3 regions of the Catenovulum adriaticum genome follow, and region 2 is predicted to be linked to each of the others. Evidence: predicted binding sites of a transcription regulator. Region 2 holds the regulator's gene; each other region holds the start of a gene.

Region 1 (3,187 bases), 430 kb from region 2:
CAAAAGCTAAAGTGGTTATCCAAAGTACGTAAGGCAAAATGACATCCATTGACATATATCGTCGTACTAAAAAGATGCGATAACCCAAACCTTCTTGTGCAGCTATGGCTTCAGCAGCAATTAAAAATAACCATGCTGTACCTAGAGATAATCGTACCGCTGAGATTAAACGCGGCATAATTTGTGGCAGCACCACCCGAATTGAAACTAACCAAGTAGATGCACCCAAAGTTTGTGCTTTTATTAGCATCTCCGAAGGAAGCTGGCGCACATGAGATTGAATATCACGAATAATCACAGGCGCAGTACCAATAATAATGAGCATTATTTTGGCAAACTCGCCCAAACCAAAGCTAATAAAAAGAATCGGTAAAATAGCCATTGGGGGCACTAATGAAACTATGGTTATTAAGGGCGAAAAGCCAGATCGAAATACCGGCAGTAAGCCAGCTAACATACCAAGCAATAACCCCGTAATCGCGCTAATGCCTATTCCTATGCAAATTCGATATAAACTGGCGCCCGTATCCACCCAAAATAAATATTCACCACTGCGTTTATCTTCGGTAAAAGCCATTCGCTCAACGGCTGCCGAAATTTGTGTAAAACTCGGTAGCAGTTTGTCGTAAGGGTTTTCAGCCAGTCTGTCATTTGATGCTGTCCAGTACAGCATCAAAATTAATACAAACGGAATAATGGCTAAAAATCCTTTAAGTGAGCGTGATGGCTCTATATTCATCAGTTTTTTCATATAAATTTGCCCGTTTTATAGCTTGCCGTCGGCAGCCATTTGCATAAAGCTAGGGTCGAATCTCAGTTTAATGTTTTGCGGATTACCAATGGTGGTAGAGGGCGTTTGAATACCAATAAATCCAGCGTCTGGCGCGCCATCACCTAGTAAACCATGCTCAAATGAAAACTCAGCCACGTATTTCATGGTGGTTGCTAATTTTGGGTTTTTGGTAAACTCAACAGCTTCTTTAGCTTGGTAAAACATTTTGGTACTTGCTAACTGCGCTTTATAGCCAGCTAAATCAGTACCTGAAGCGGTAGCTAATTGGGTTAGTACTTTTTTATCGCTCATATCTTCCATAATTTCATACCAAGCGCCAACTAGAGCTTTACCAAAGTTAGGGTTTTGTTTGAGGGTGTCGGTATGAACAACCATTAAGTCAATGATTTCACCTGGAATATCAGAAGAATCAAACACTTTGTTTGCGCTGGGTTGTTTTTCAATTTCTGAAAGCAGTGGGTTCCAAGTGACAATTGAAGTGACGTCTTGCGTTGAATAAGCAGCGACTAAATCAGCATCGGCTGTATTAACCACATCAACATCACGCTCTGATAAACCGACCGATTCTAAACCGCGAGCTAGTAGGTAATGAGATACGCTCAGCTCAACTAAGTTAATTTGTTGGCCTTTTATATCAGCTAGCTTGGTTTTGTCTTTTAAAACGACACCGTCGTTACCATTAGAAAAGTCACCCACAATTAATGCAGTACTATCGACAAAGCTAGCCGCTGGAATGGTTAAGGCGTCCATGTTGGTCATGGTGCAAGCATCAAATTGACCGGCTGTGTACTGATTGATGGATTCTATGTAGTCATTGATTTGAACGACATCTATTTCAATATCGTATTTGTCGGCCCATTTTTTGATGATGCCTGAGCTGTCGCCGTATTCCCACGGCATCCAGCCAACATAAATTGACCAGCAAATGGAAAACTTATCTTTAGCAAAAGCATTTGTGCTTGTGATTAAAGCGAGGATTAAAGTGAATATTTTTATCTTTTTCATATCGCGTTCTCCAAAGTTTACACGGTTTTTTGAGCGCAGGAGGCCTAATTAAATTGAACCTCCCGGGCTTTTATCCCGCCGTGTAACCCTTGCTGACGCAAACATAAAAACACAAAAACAAACAGTGTGATTGGTTATTATGCGGCTAGGTTGGCAACTCTCGGACCAGACATTGATTTTTCAATTAATAAAATAATTAGTAAAAGCCAATCGGAACCCTAGTTGTCTGTTTAGCACTGTGCTGGTTCAATTTGATTGAACCCCTGCAACTTAACAGTAAGCATAAAACTAGCCAAAGTGTGTGTGGAAGATAATTTAAAATTCAAGATCATGAAATATAAGGATTAAATTTTATTTTTTACCATATGAAAGCGATAAATAACGAACCTTTATTTAGCCTAAGATGGAACCAAATTGGTGCATTGCATTAAATTGGGGCGATTTAACGCGGCGTGATTAAGCGGTAGGTTATTGGCAGAAGCTTTAAGATCTTTAAAAATAAATTTGATGAGTGCGGGCGAAAATATAAACTAGAAAGCTAACCCGTAAAATAGACAAACGAGTTTAAGCCTAAGCTTAAACTCGAATCTCTGCGCCCCAACCATCTGAGTAACCTTTGTTACTTTCAACACATTGGGTAAAGAGTTCATCAATTGTACTAATGGTCTGGTAGCTTGGAACAGCCGTTAAACTTGCAACTAATTCAACACCGCCACCTGTATCAGGTTTTTGGATCATAACTTCGCTAAATTTTTGGTCGCCTAAGTTAAGTTGCTTAACCAATGGCAAAACCGCTTTAGCGGTGTCTTCAAATTCAAATGCTGCAAAAAAATCAATTTGCATTGGTTGGCTTAAATCTGCGCCTTCTGCTGCCATTTCAGCTAAAATTTGGCCGGTTTCATCGTCTGGGAATTGGCTTGTCATGTTTAATTAGCTCTAAGTTAATCGGGTGTTTAAAAATAATTTTCAATTTTAGCATAGCTATTAAATTTGTTTGAGTGAATTTGGCTGGGACGTACTGCTTATTTTCGTTTTAAAGTGCTTGCAATTTAACCAATTAAATTCTAAAGTTTCAGAAATAATTGAAACTTTGTAGAGCTAAACCAAATGACACCTAAAATTGAATCTTTTGTAATGCACTGTGGCGAGATGGGGAGTCGTTGGGGTTTTAACCGAACGATAGGCCAAATGTGTGGCTTGTTGGTGATTTCAGAGCAGCCTTTAACCGCTAATCAAATATCTGAAAAACTGAATATTTCACGCGGTAATGTCAGCATGGGTATTAAAGAGCTGCAGTCGTGGCGTTTAATTCAAGTGCAGCACAAGCCGGGTGATAGAAAAGAGTATTATTCGCCTGCTGGCAGTATTTGGGATATGGCGATTCGAGTA
Region 2 (3,187 bases):
TATGGCTTCATCCAAACTTAAACTGGCTTGAGTGATAGATAAAGGGTGCATTCGTCTAGTTTCAGAATAGCGTTTAAGCAAAGTTCTGTCGCTGGCATCCATGTAAACAACAATAATATCACTGGATGCTTTAAGTTGAGCAATAATTTGAGCTAAATCATGCTGCCAGTCTGATAAGTTTCTGATATCTAGGTTAAGTGCAACATGTGTATATTTACCTTTTAATGCTTCAGGTAAAAATGGCAATAATTGTATTGGGATATTATCAATACAATAAAAACCAGCGTCTTCTAGTTGGTCTAGCGCGGTCGATTTTCCTGAGCCTGAACGGCCGGATAATATGACAAGCTGTTGCATTATGCTTATTCCGTAATAGCTTGATATAGCTCTTGGTTGGTTTGTGCTGTTCTGATTTTTTTTAAAATCGCTTTGTCAGAAAGTTTTTCTGCGACAGCCGCAAGGGATTTTAAATGCGCTTTACATTCTGCTTCAGGTACTAGTAAGGCAAAAAATACATTCACTGGTTGGTTATCAATTGCATCGTAGCTAATTGCAGTTTCTGCTGTTATTAATACCGCAACCGTTTGATCTGAATGAGCTAATCGGCCATGGGGTAGGGCAATGCCATTACCTATACCTGTGCTGCCTAACCGTTCACGTTGCATAAGCGCATCTAAAATTTCTTGTTCTGGAACTGCGGTGAGTTGCTTAGCCGCAATTTGACTGATGAGTTCTAGTACTCGTTTTTTACTGGTTACAGGGACTGCACTAGCAGTGCAGTCCAAGCTTAAAAAAGATTGAATATCCATTAATGATGCTTCATTTTCTCTTTGTGTTTAATGACTTGTCTATCAAGTTTATTGATAAGGGAATCAATTGCAGCATACATATCGGTATGCTCGGCATTGGCGAATACTTCTCCGCCTGATAAGTGTAAGGTTGCTTCAGCAGTCTGGCTTAGCTTCTCAACATTCAGGATAACATGCACATTGTTGATATGATCAAAATGGCGTTCTAGCTTGGCAAACTTGGTATCGACATAATCACGTAATGCAGTTGTGATATCGACATGATGACCAGTTAAATTGATTTGCATAGACTTTTCCTTCTGGTTTACAGCCTACAATAGGCTTTTTCGTTGATTAGATGGCGGAATAGATAGCGACTCTCGGTATTTAGCAATGGTTCTACGAGCCACTTTTATACCTTGGTCGGCTAGCAATTCAGCTATCTTGCTATCACTTAACGGCTTTGCTGGGTTTTCAGCAGAAACAAGTTTTTTGATAAGTGCCCTAATCGCGGTCGATGAACACTCCCCACCGTTTTCAGTGCTGACATGGCTTGAGAAGAAATACTTCAATTCAAAAATACCGGCTGGAGTATGTAAGTATTTTTGCGTTGTTACTCGTGAAATAGTTGATTCGTGCATTTCTACTTCTTCGGCAACATCATTCAGCACCATAGGTTTCATGGCTTCTTCGCCATGTTCAAAAAAATCTTGTTGTTGTTTTACAATACAACGCGCAACTTTAAGTAAAGTCTCATTTCGGCTTTCTAAACTTTTTATAAACCATTTGGCTTCTTGCATATGTGAGCGAATAAACTGGCTATCGGCCGTATTACGAGCTGTTTTTGACATAGCTGCATATTCTGCGTTTAACCTAAGTTTAGGCACACTTTCTGGATTTAGCTCTACAATCCATTTATTTTTTATCTTTTTAACTGAGACGTCAGGCACAATGTATTGAGCCTCTTCTGCGACAACGCTATTACCCGGTCTTGGGTTTAACGATTGTATCAGCTTCATGATTTGTTTTAAGTCATCTTCTTTTAGCTTGGCTTTTCTTAATAACGTTCGATAATCACGGTTGCCTAGTAGGGCAATGTAATTTTTGATGACTAACTTAGCTTCATTTAGCCATGGTGTGTCGTCAGCGAATTGGTTTAATTGAATTAATAAGCACTCTTGTGTGGTTCGAGATGCGACACCTATCGGGTCAAATACTTGAATGCGTTTAAGTACGCACTCTACCTCATCTAACTCTACTTCTTCATTGCCTAAGCTTTCTAAAATATCTTCTGCGCTGACAGTCAGGTAGCCTGAATCATCAATTGCATCAATGATGGCTATGGCGATGCCACGATCGAGTGGAGAAAAGGGGGTTAAATCCATTTGCCATAAAAGGTGATCTCGGATCGAGTCTATGGTTTCGCCTTGGTAAACGGTATCTTCATCTGAGCTGTAGTTGCTTGAACTTGAATTACTGCTACTGCCTTGAGTGAAATGGTCGTCCCATGTGCTATCAGTTGGTAGTTGATCGGGAATATCCTGATTAGTCATTTCATCATGACTATCACGAACCGAATATTCATCTTGTTCGCCGTTTTCTTGGTTGTTATTTTCTTTGCGGTTTTGATCTTCTTTTTGTTTTTTGGTCTGGTTATATTCTTCAAGCGATTCGAAGTCGTCCTGTGGTTCATCCGTTTCTAAAAGCGGATTGCCATCAAGCGCTTCTTGAATTTCTTGTTGTAGGTCTAACGATGACAGTTGCAGTAGACGAATCGCCTGCTGCAATTGAGGAGTCATGGTTAAATGCTGACCAAATTTTAACTGAATTGATTGCTTCATTATAATTTAAACTGCTCGCCTAAATATACATCTCGGACTTGCTGGTTGCTTAGCACTTGTTCTGGGCTGCCCGATGCAATAAGTTGCCCTTGACTCACTATATACGCTTTTTCGCAGACATCCAAAGTTTCTCTCACATTATGATCGGTAATTAAAACGCCTAAGCCTCTTTCTTTTAAATGAGTAATTATGCGTTTTATATCAATTACAGAAATAGGATCAACCCCTGCAAAAGGTTCATCTAATAAAATAAACTGTGGATCTGCGGCTAATGCTCTGGCTATTTCAACTCTACGCCTTTCACCACCGGATAAAGACATACCTTCACTATCTCGGATATGGGTAATATGAAACTCTTCTAGTAACTCTTCTAGTTTATCTTTCTTTTGCTGCTGGTTTATATCTTTTCGCATTTCTAATATGGAAAAAATATTTTGGGTAACCGTTAATTTTTTAAAAATAGATGATTCTTGTGGCAAGTAACCAACGCCTGAGCGTGCACGTTCATGCATTGGGTAATAGGTGATATTGGTATCGTCTATTAATACTTCGCCTTGG
Region 3 (3,187 bases), 850 kb from region 2:
CTATTTTTTCAAGAGCGTGGTCCGTTATCGACTTCACACAGTTTTCTTCGCTGCTACGGTATGCTAAAAAATGTTTAGCGAGCTCTATAATATCATTTCCTCGAGCCCGTAACGGCGGCACTTGTAGCGGAAATTGAGCTAACCTGAAATAAAGATCTTCTCTGAAGATACCCGTTTCAATTGCTTGTATTGGATTGCGGTTGGTGGCAGCGACAATTCTGACATCTGCAAATTTTACTTTTTGACTACCAACAGGGCGAAACTCACCAGTTTCAAGCACTCTAAGTAACTTAACTTGTTGCTCAAGTGGCATTTCAGTCACTTCATCTAAAAATAAAGTGCCACCTTGTGCTTGTTCAAAAATGCCTTTGTGATCTCGGTTTGCACCAGTAAATGATCCTTTGAGGTGACCGAATAGTTCACTGTCAATCAGCTCAGGGGTTAATGCGCCACAGTTTACTGCGATAAAAGGTTTTAAATTGCGTTTACTTTGGCTGTGAATGGTATGAGCGACTAACTCTTTACCGACACCGCTTTCACCTTGAATCAGCACATTACTTTCGCTACCTGCTACACGCCGAATTGTGCGGTAGAGTTTGCGCATTACTTGCGATGAGCCGGTTAATAAACCAAATTGATCTATATTACTGGATTGGATTTTTTCAATATCGTGATTGTTTTCGGTTAACTCAGCAGAAAAATCTACTAATACTTCTTTTACCTGCTCAATATCAACTGGCTCTCTGAAATGGTAGCCAGCGCCTTGGCGCATTAATTCATCTAGCGTTGGGTTAGGTTCACCCCGGCTGACAAATATAAAGTCTTTATAAAAATGTAAATGTGATTTAAGCAAACTGTCTAATAAAGTGTTGTTTTGTTCGTTAATTTGAATAAAAAATACATCGGTAGGATAGCTTGCTAAATCTTTATCTGATTTGTTTTGCAAATCTAATTCAACACTTTGGTAGCCTGCATTGTTTGCAATTTTTTCTATCTGTAATGCAAGCTTTTTATCTGATGCTTTAACCAGCAAGCTTGGAGTTGCCATTATATTTTGCCTCGTTAAATTTTAGCCATGCATACAACATTGGTGTGAATCCTGCACGGTTAAATGGGTAATTTGTATAAAACATAACTGAGCTTTTGAACATAAAATACAGGTGAATATATCAACAAACGAAAAATATACGTTTAAATACTCAATTTTTACTTGGTTTGTTTTGCTATCAGTTAGGTTAGTCTAATAGTTGGAGCAATATGAATAATCAATCATATAGTGTGGGCAATGTCATGTTAAATCAAGAGAAAAATGTTATTTATGAGATCTTAAGCATATCAGAGTGTGCATTAGCGTTTTATCGCCAGTTTATTCCAGGACTTAAACACCATAATCAAGTGGCGACTTCAAAAACTTTATATCAACGCCATATGCGACTCGCACTGCGTTGCCAGAAGGAAATTGGTTCAGAAAAATTTGAATTATCAAGTGATGCGAAAGCGCTTTGCCAAGCTTATTATCAAAGCCGTCAATCAATAGAACCAGTAGAACAATTTGCCTATACAGGCGCTAATAAGATAAAAAATCAACACTTGCTAACACATGAAGTTGATTGTTTAAAATTATTAAAATTGAATGCATCCAAACTTAAAAACTCACGGTTTAAACATGAACTTTCGAGTGAAATTGCTTGGTTACAAATTGAAATGGATGACTGTATAAGAGCCTTTGATTTGGTGAGCGATTTAGATTTTCAACTCGTGTAAATATTACGCTTTTGTTATATCCAAAGTGTAATTACTACCGAGTACTAAAGTTTATTGTATGAGTAAACTAAAAAATCATTGAGTGTTGGTTTGTTTTAAGTTGTTGAAAAGTAATTATTTATTTTTATTTTTTTTGGGGTTGGCACAATAGGTGCACTACTCATTTTAGTACTTTAAGTAACTAAATGAATTTAAGCAGTCGTTTAGTAGAGGTAACTAACGGTAGATAAACCATAAAACGAAGGAGTCCAATATATGGCCGCTACAAAAGAAAGTTCATCAAACTCAAATTCAAGCACTTCAACAGCAGCAGCTAACCAAGCTGCAATTACAGAAGCTGCAACCGCTGCTGCACATAAAGCAATTGAAGCGATGGCAGATAAAGCCAGAGTTGCGGAGTCTGCTACTCGTCAAACTGCTTCTGAATCATCAGAGGCACTTGCCGAGCGACGCAGACAATTACAAGCCCAAGCACAGCTAATGTCTGAAAATGCACAGGGTTTTGTACAAAAACACCCATTAGCGTCTGCGGGTATTGCATTTGCTGCAGGTGCGCTTATTGCTTCATGCTTTTCGAACAAAAAAAGCTAATTGTTAGTGGTAGCAATTTAAGTTATGTCAAAACAATTTGACTCGACAGAATCTGCGCCTTCAGCTGATGAGAATTTAGCTGAAGGCGCAGACGTGTCTAGCCCAACGTTTTCAGAATCGGTTAATGTGTTAGTGCTGCAGTATAAAGCATTATGGCTTAACTATTTGGCCAGCGCAGCGGAGCGTACTGATACAGCCCTAAAAGCAGTTTTTATTATATTAGCGCTTACTTTGTTGGCGGTTATATTAGTTGCGGGGGTCTGGTTTGGCTTAGTGGCTTTTTTAGGTGTAGGCTTGGTTCAACTCGGACTAAACTGGTGGATGACGGGCGCTATTTTACTGGCACTTAATTTATTAATCATCTTACTTGTGATCCGCTCATTAAGAGCCGCATTTAAAGAAATTAAACAAGCTGTTTTTTCTACAGAAAGTTAGTTTTAACCGATTAAAGCTTCTTTTTATCTCAAACAAATAGCATTGCTCAAGCGTAGTTAAAACACGATGGGAGGAGATTATGCTAGTAAAATGGTGTTGTCGTAAAAATCATAAAAAATTAGCTCAATTGAAACAACAAAGAGCGCTACTGAAACAAGGTGTACATCAATCTCAAAATAATTTATTGATGAAGACCGAGCAATTTGCTGGCAGTCGAACTGGTCTGTTAATTTGCTTTGGGTTGGGTTTATTTGCTGGACATAAACCATTAAAAACGGCGAGTAGCTCATTATTGCATCTTGCATTGCCTTTTATCCAACAACAAATTATTTCAAAAATTAAGCATGACTAGGAGTCTTAACGCTGCGTTTGATTAAGTGTAAGGCTGTGTGTGGTT

The links. Region 2 encodes sigma-54, which starts transcription at its own class of promoters, with help from an activator protein. Its sites were predicted from a motif close to GTTGGCACGNNNNTNGNNT; they were not measured.
Region 1: OLW01_RS13705 (putative urea ABC transporter substrate-binding protein) is a predicted target of sigma-54. The motif match lies at 2,077-2,095, and genes of this name have one in related genera.
Region 3: OLW01_RS11850 (DUF883 domain-containing protein) is a predicted target of sigma-54. The motif match lies at 1,903-1,921, and genes of this name have one in related genera.

What each region holds. Positions count from the first base shown of each region.
Region 1 covers NZ_CP109965.1:3,125,947-3,129,133, reverse strand. The annotation lists gene OLW01_RS13710 (ABC transporter permease) at 1-751, opposite strand, end outside; gene OLW01_RS13705 (putative urea ABC transporter substrate-binding protein) at 767-1,798, opposite strand; guanidine-I (ykkC/yxkD leader) riboswitch at 1,856-2,031, opposite strand; gene OLW01_RS13700 (ribonuclease E inhibitor RraB) at 2,375-2,722, opposite strand; gene OLW01_RS13695 (GbsR/MarR family transcriptional regulator) at 2,906-3,187, shown strand, end outside.
Region 2 covers NZ_CP109965.1:360,311-363,497, forward strand. The annotation lists gene rapZ (RNase adapter RapZ) at 1-357, opposite strand, end outside; gene ptsN (PTS IIA-like nitrogen regulatory protein PtsN) at 363-809, opposite strand; gene hpf (ribosome hibernation promoting factor) at 809-1,096, opposite strand; gene OLW01_RS01520 (RNA polymerase factor sigma-54) at 1,121-2,629, opposite strand; gene lptB (LPS export ABC transporter ATP-binding protein) at 2,629-3,187, opposite strand, start outside.
Region 3 covers NZ_CP109965.1:2,704,883-2,708,069, reverse strand. The annotation lists gene OLW01_RS11860 (sigma-54 interaction domain-containing protein) at 1-1,048, opposite strand, end outside; gene OLW01_RS11855 (hypothetical protein) at 1,258-1,764, shown strand; gene OLW01_RS11850 (DUF883 domain-containing protein) at 2,020-2,355, shown strand; gene OLW01_RS11845 (hypothetical protein) at 2,380-2,790, shown strand; gene OLW01_RS11840 (hypothetical protein) at 2,870-3,142, shown strand.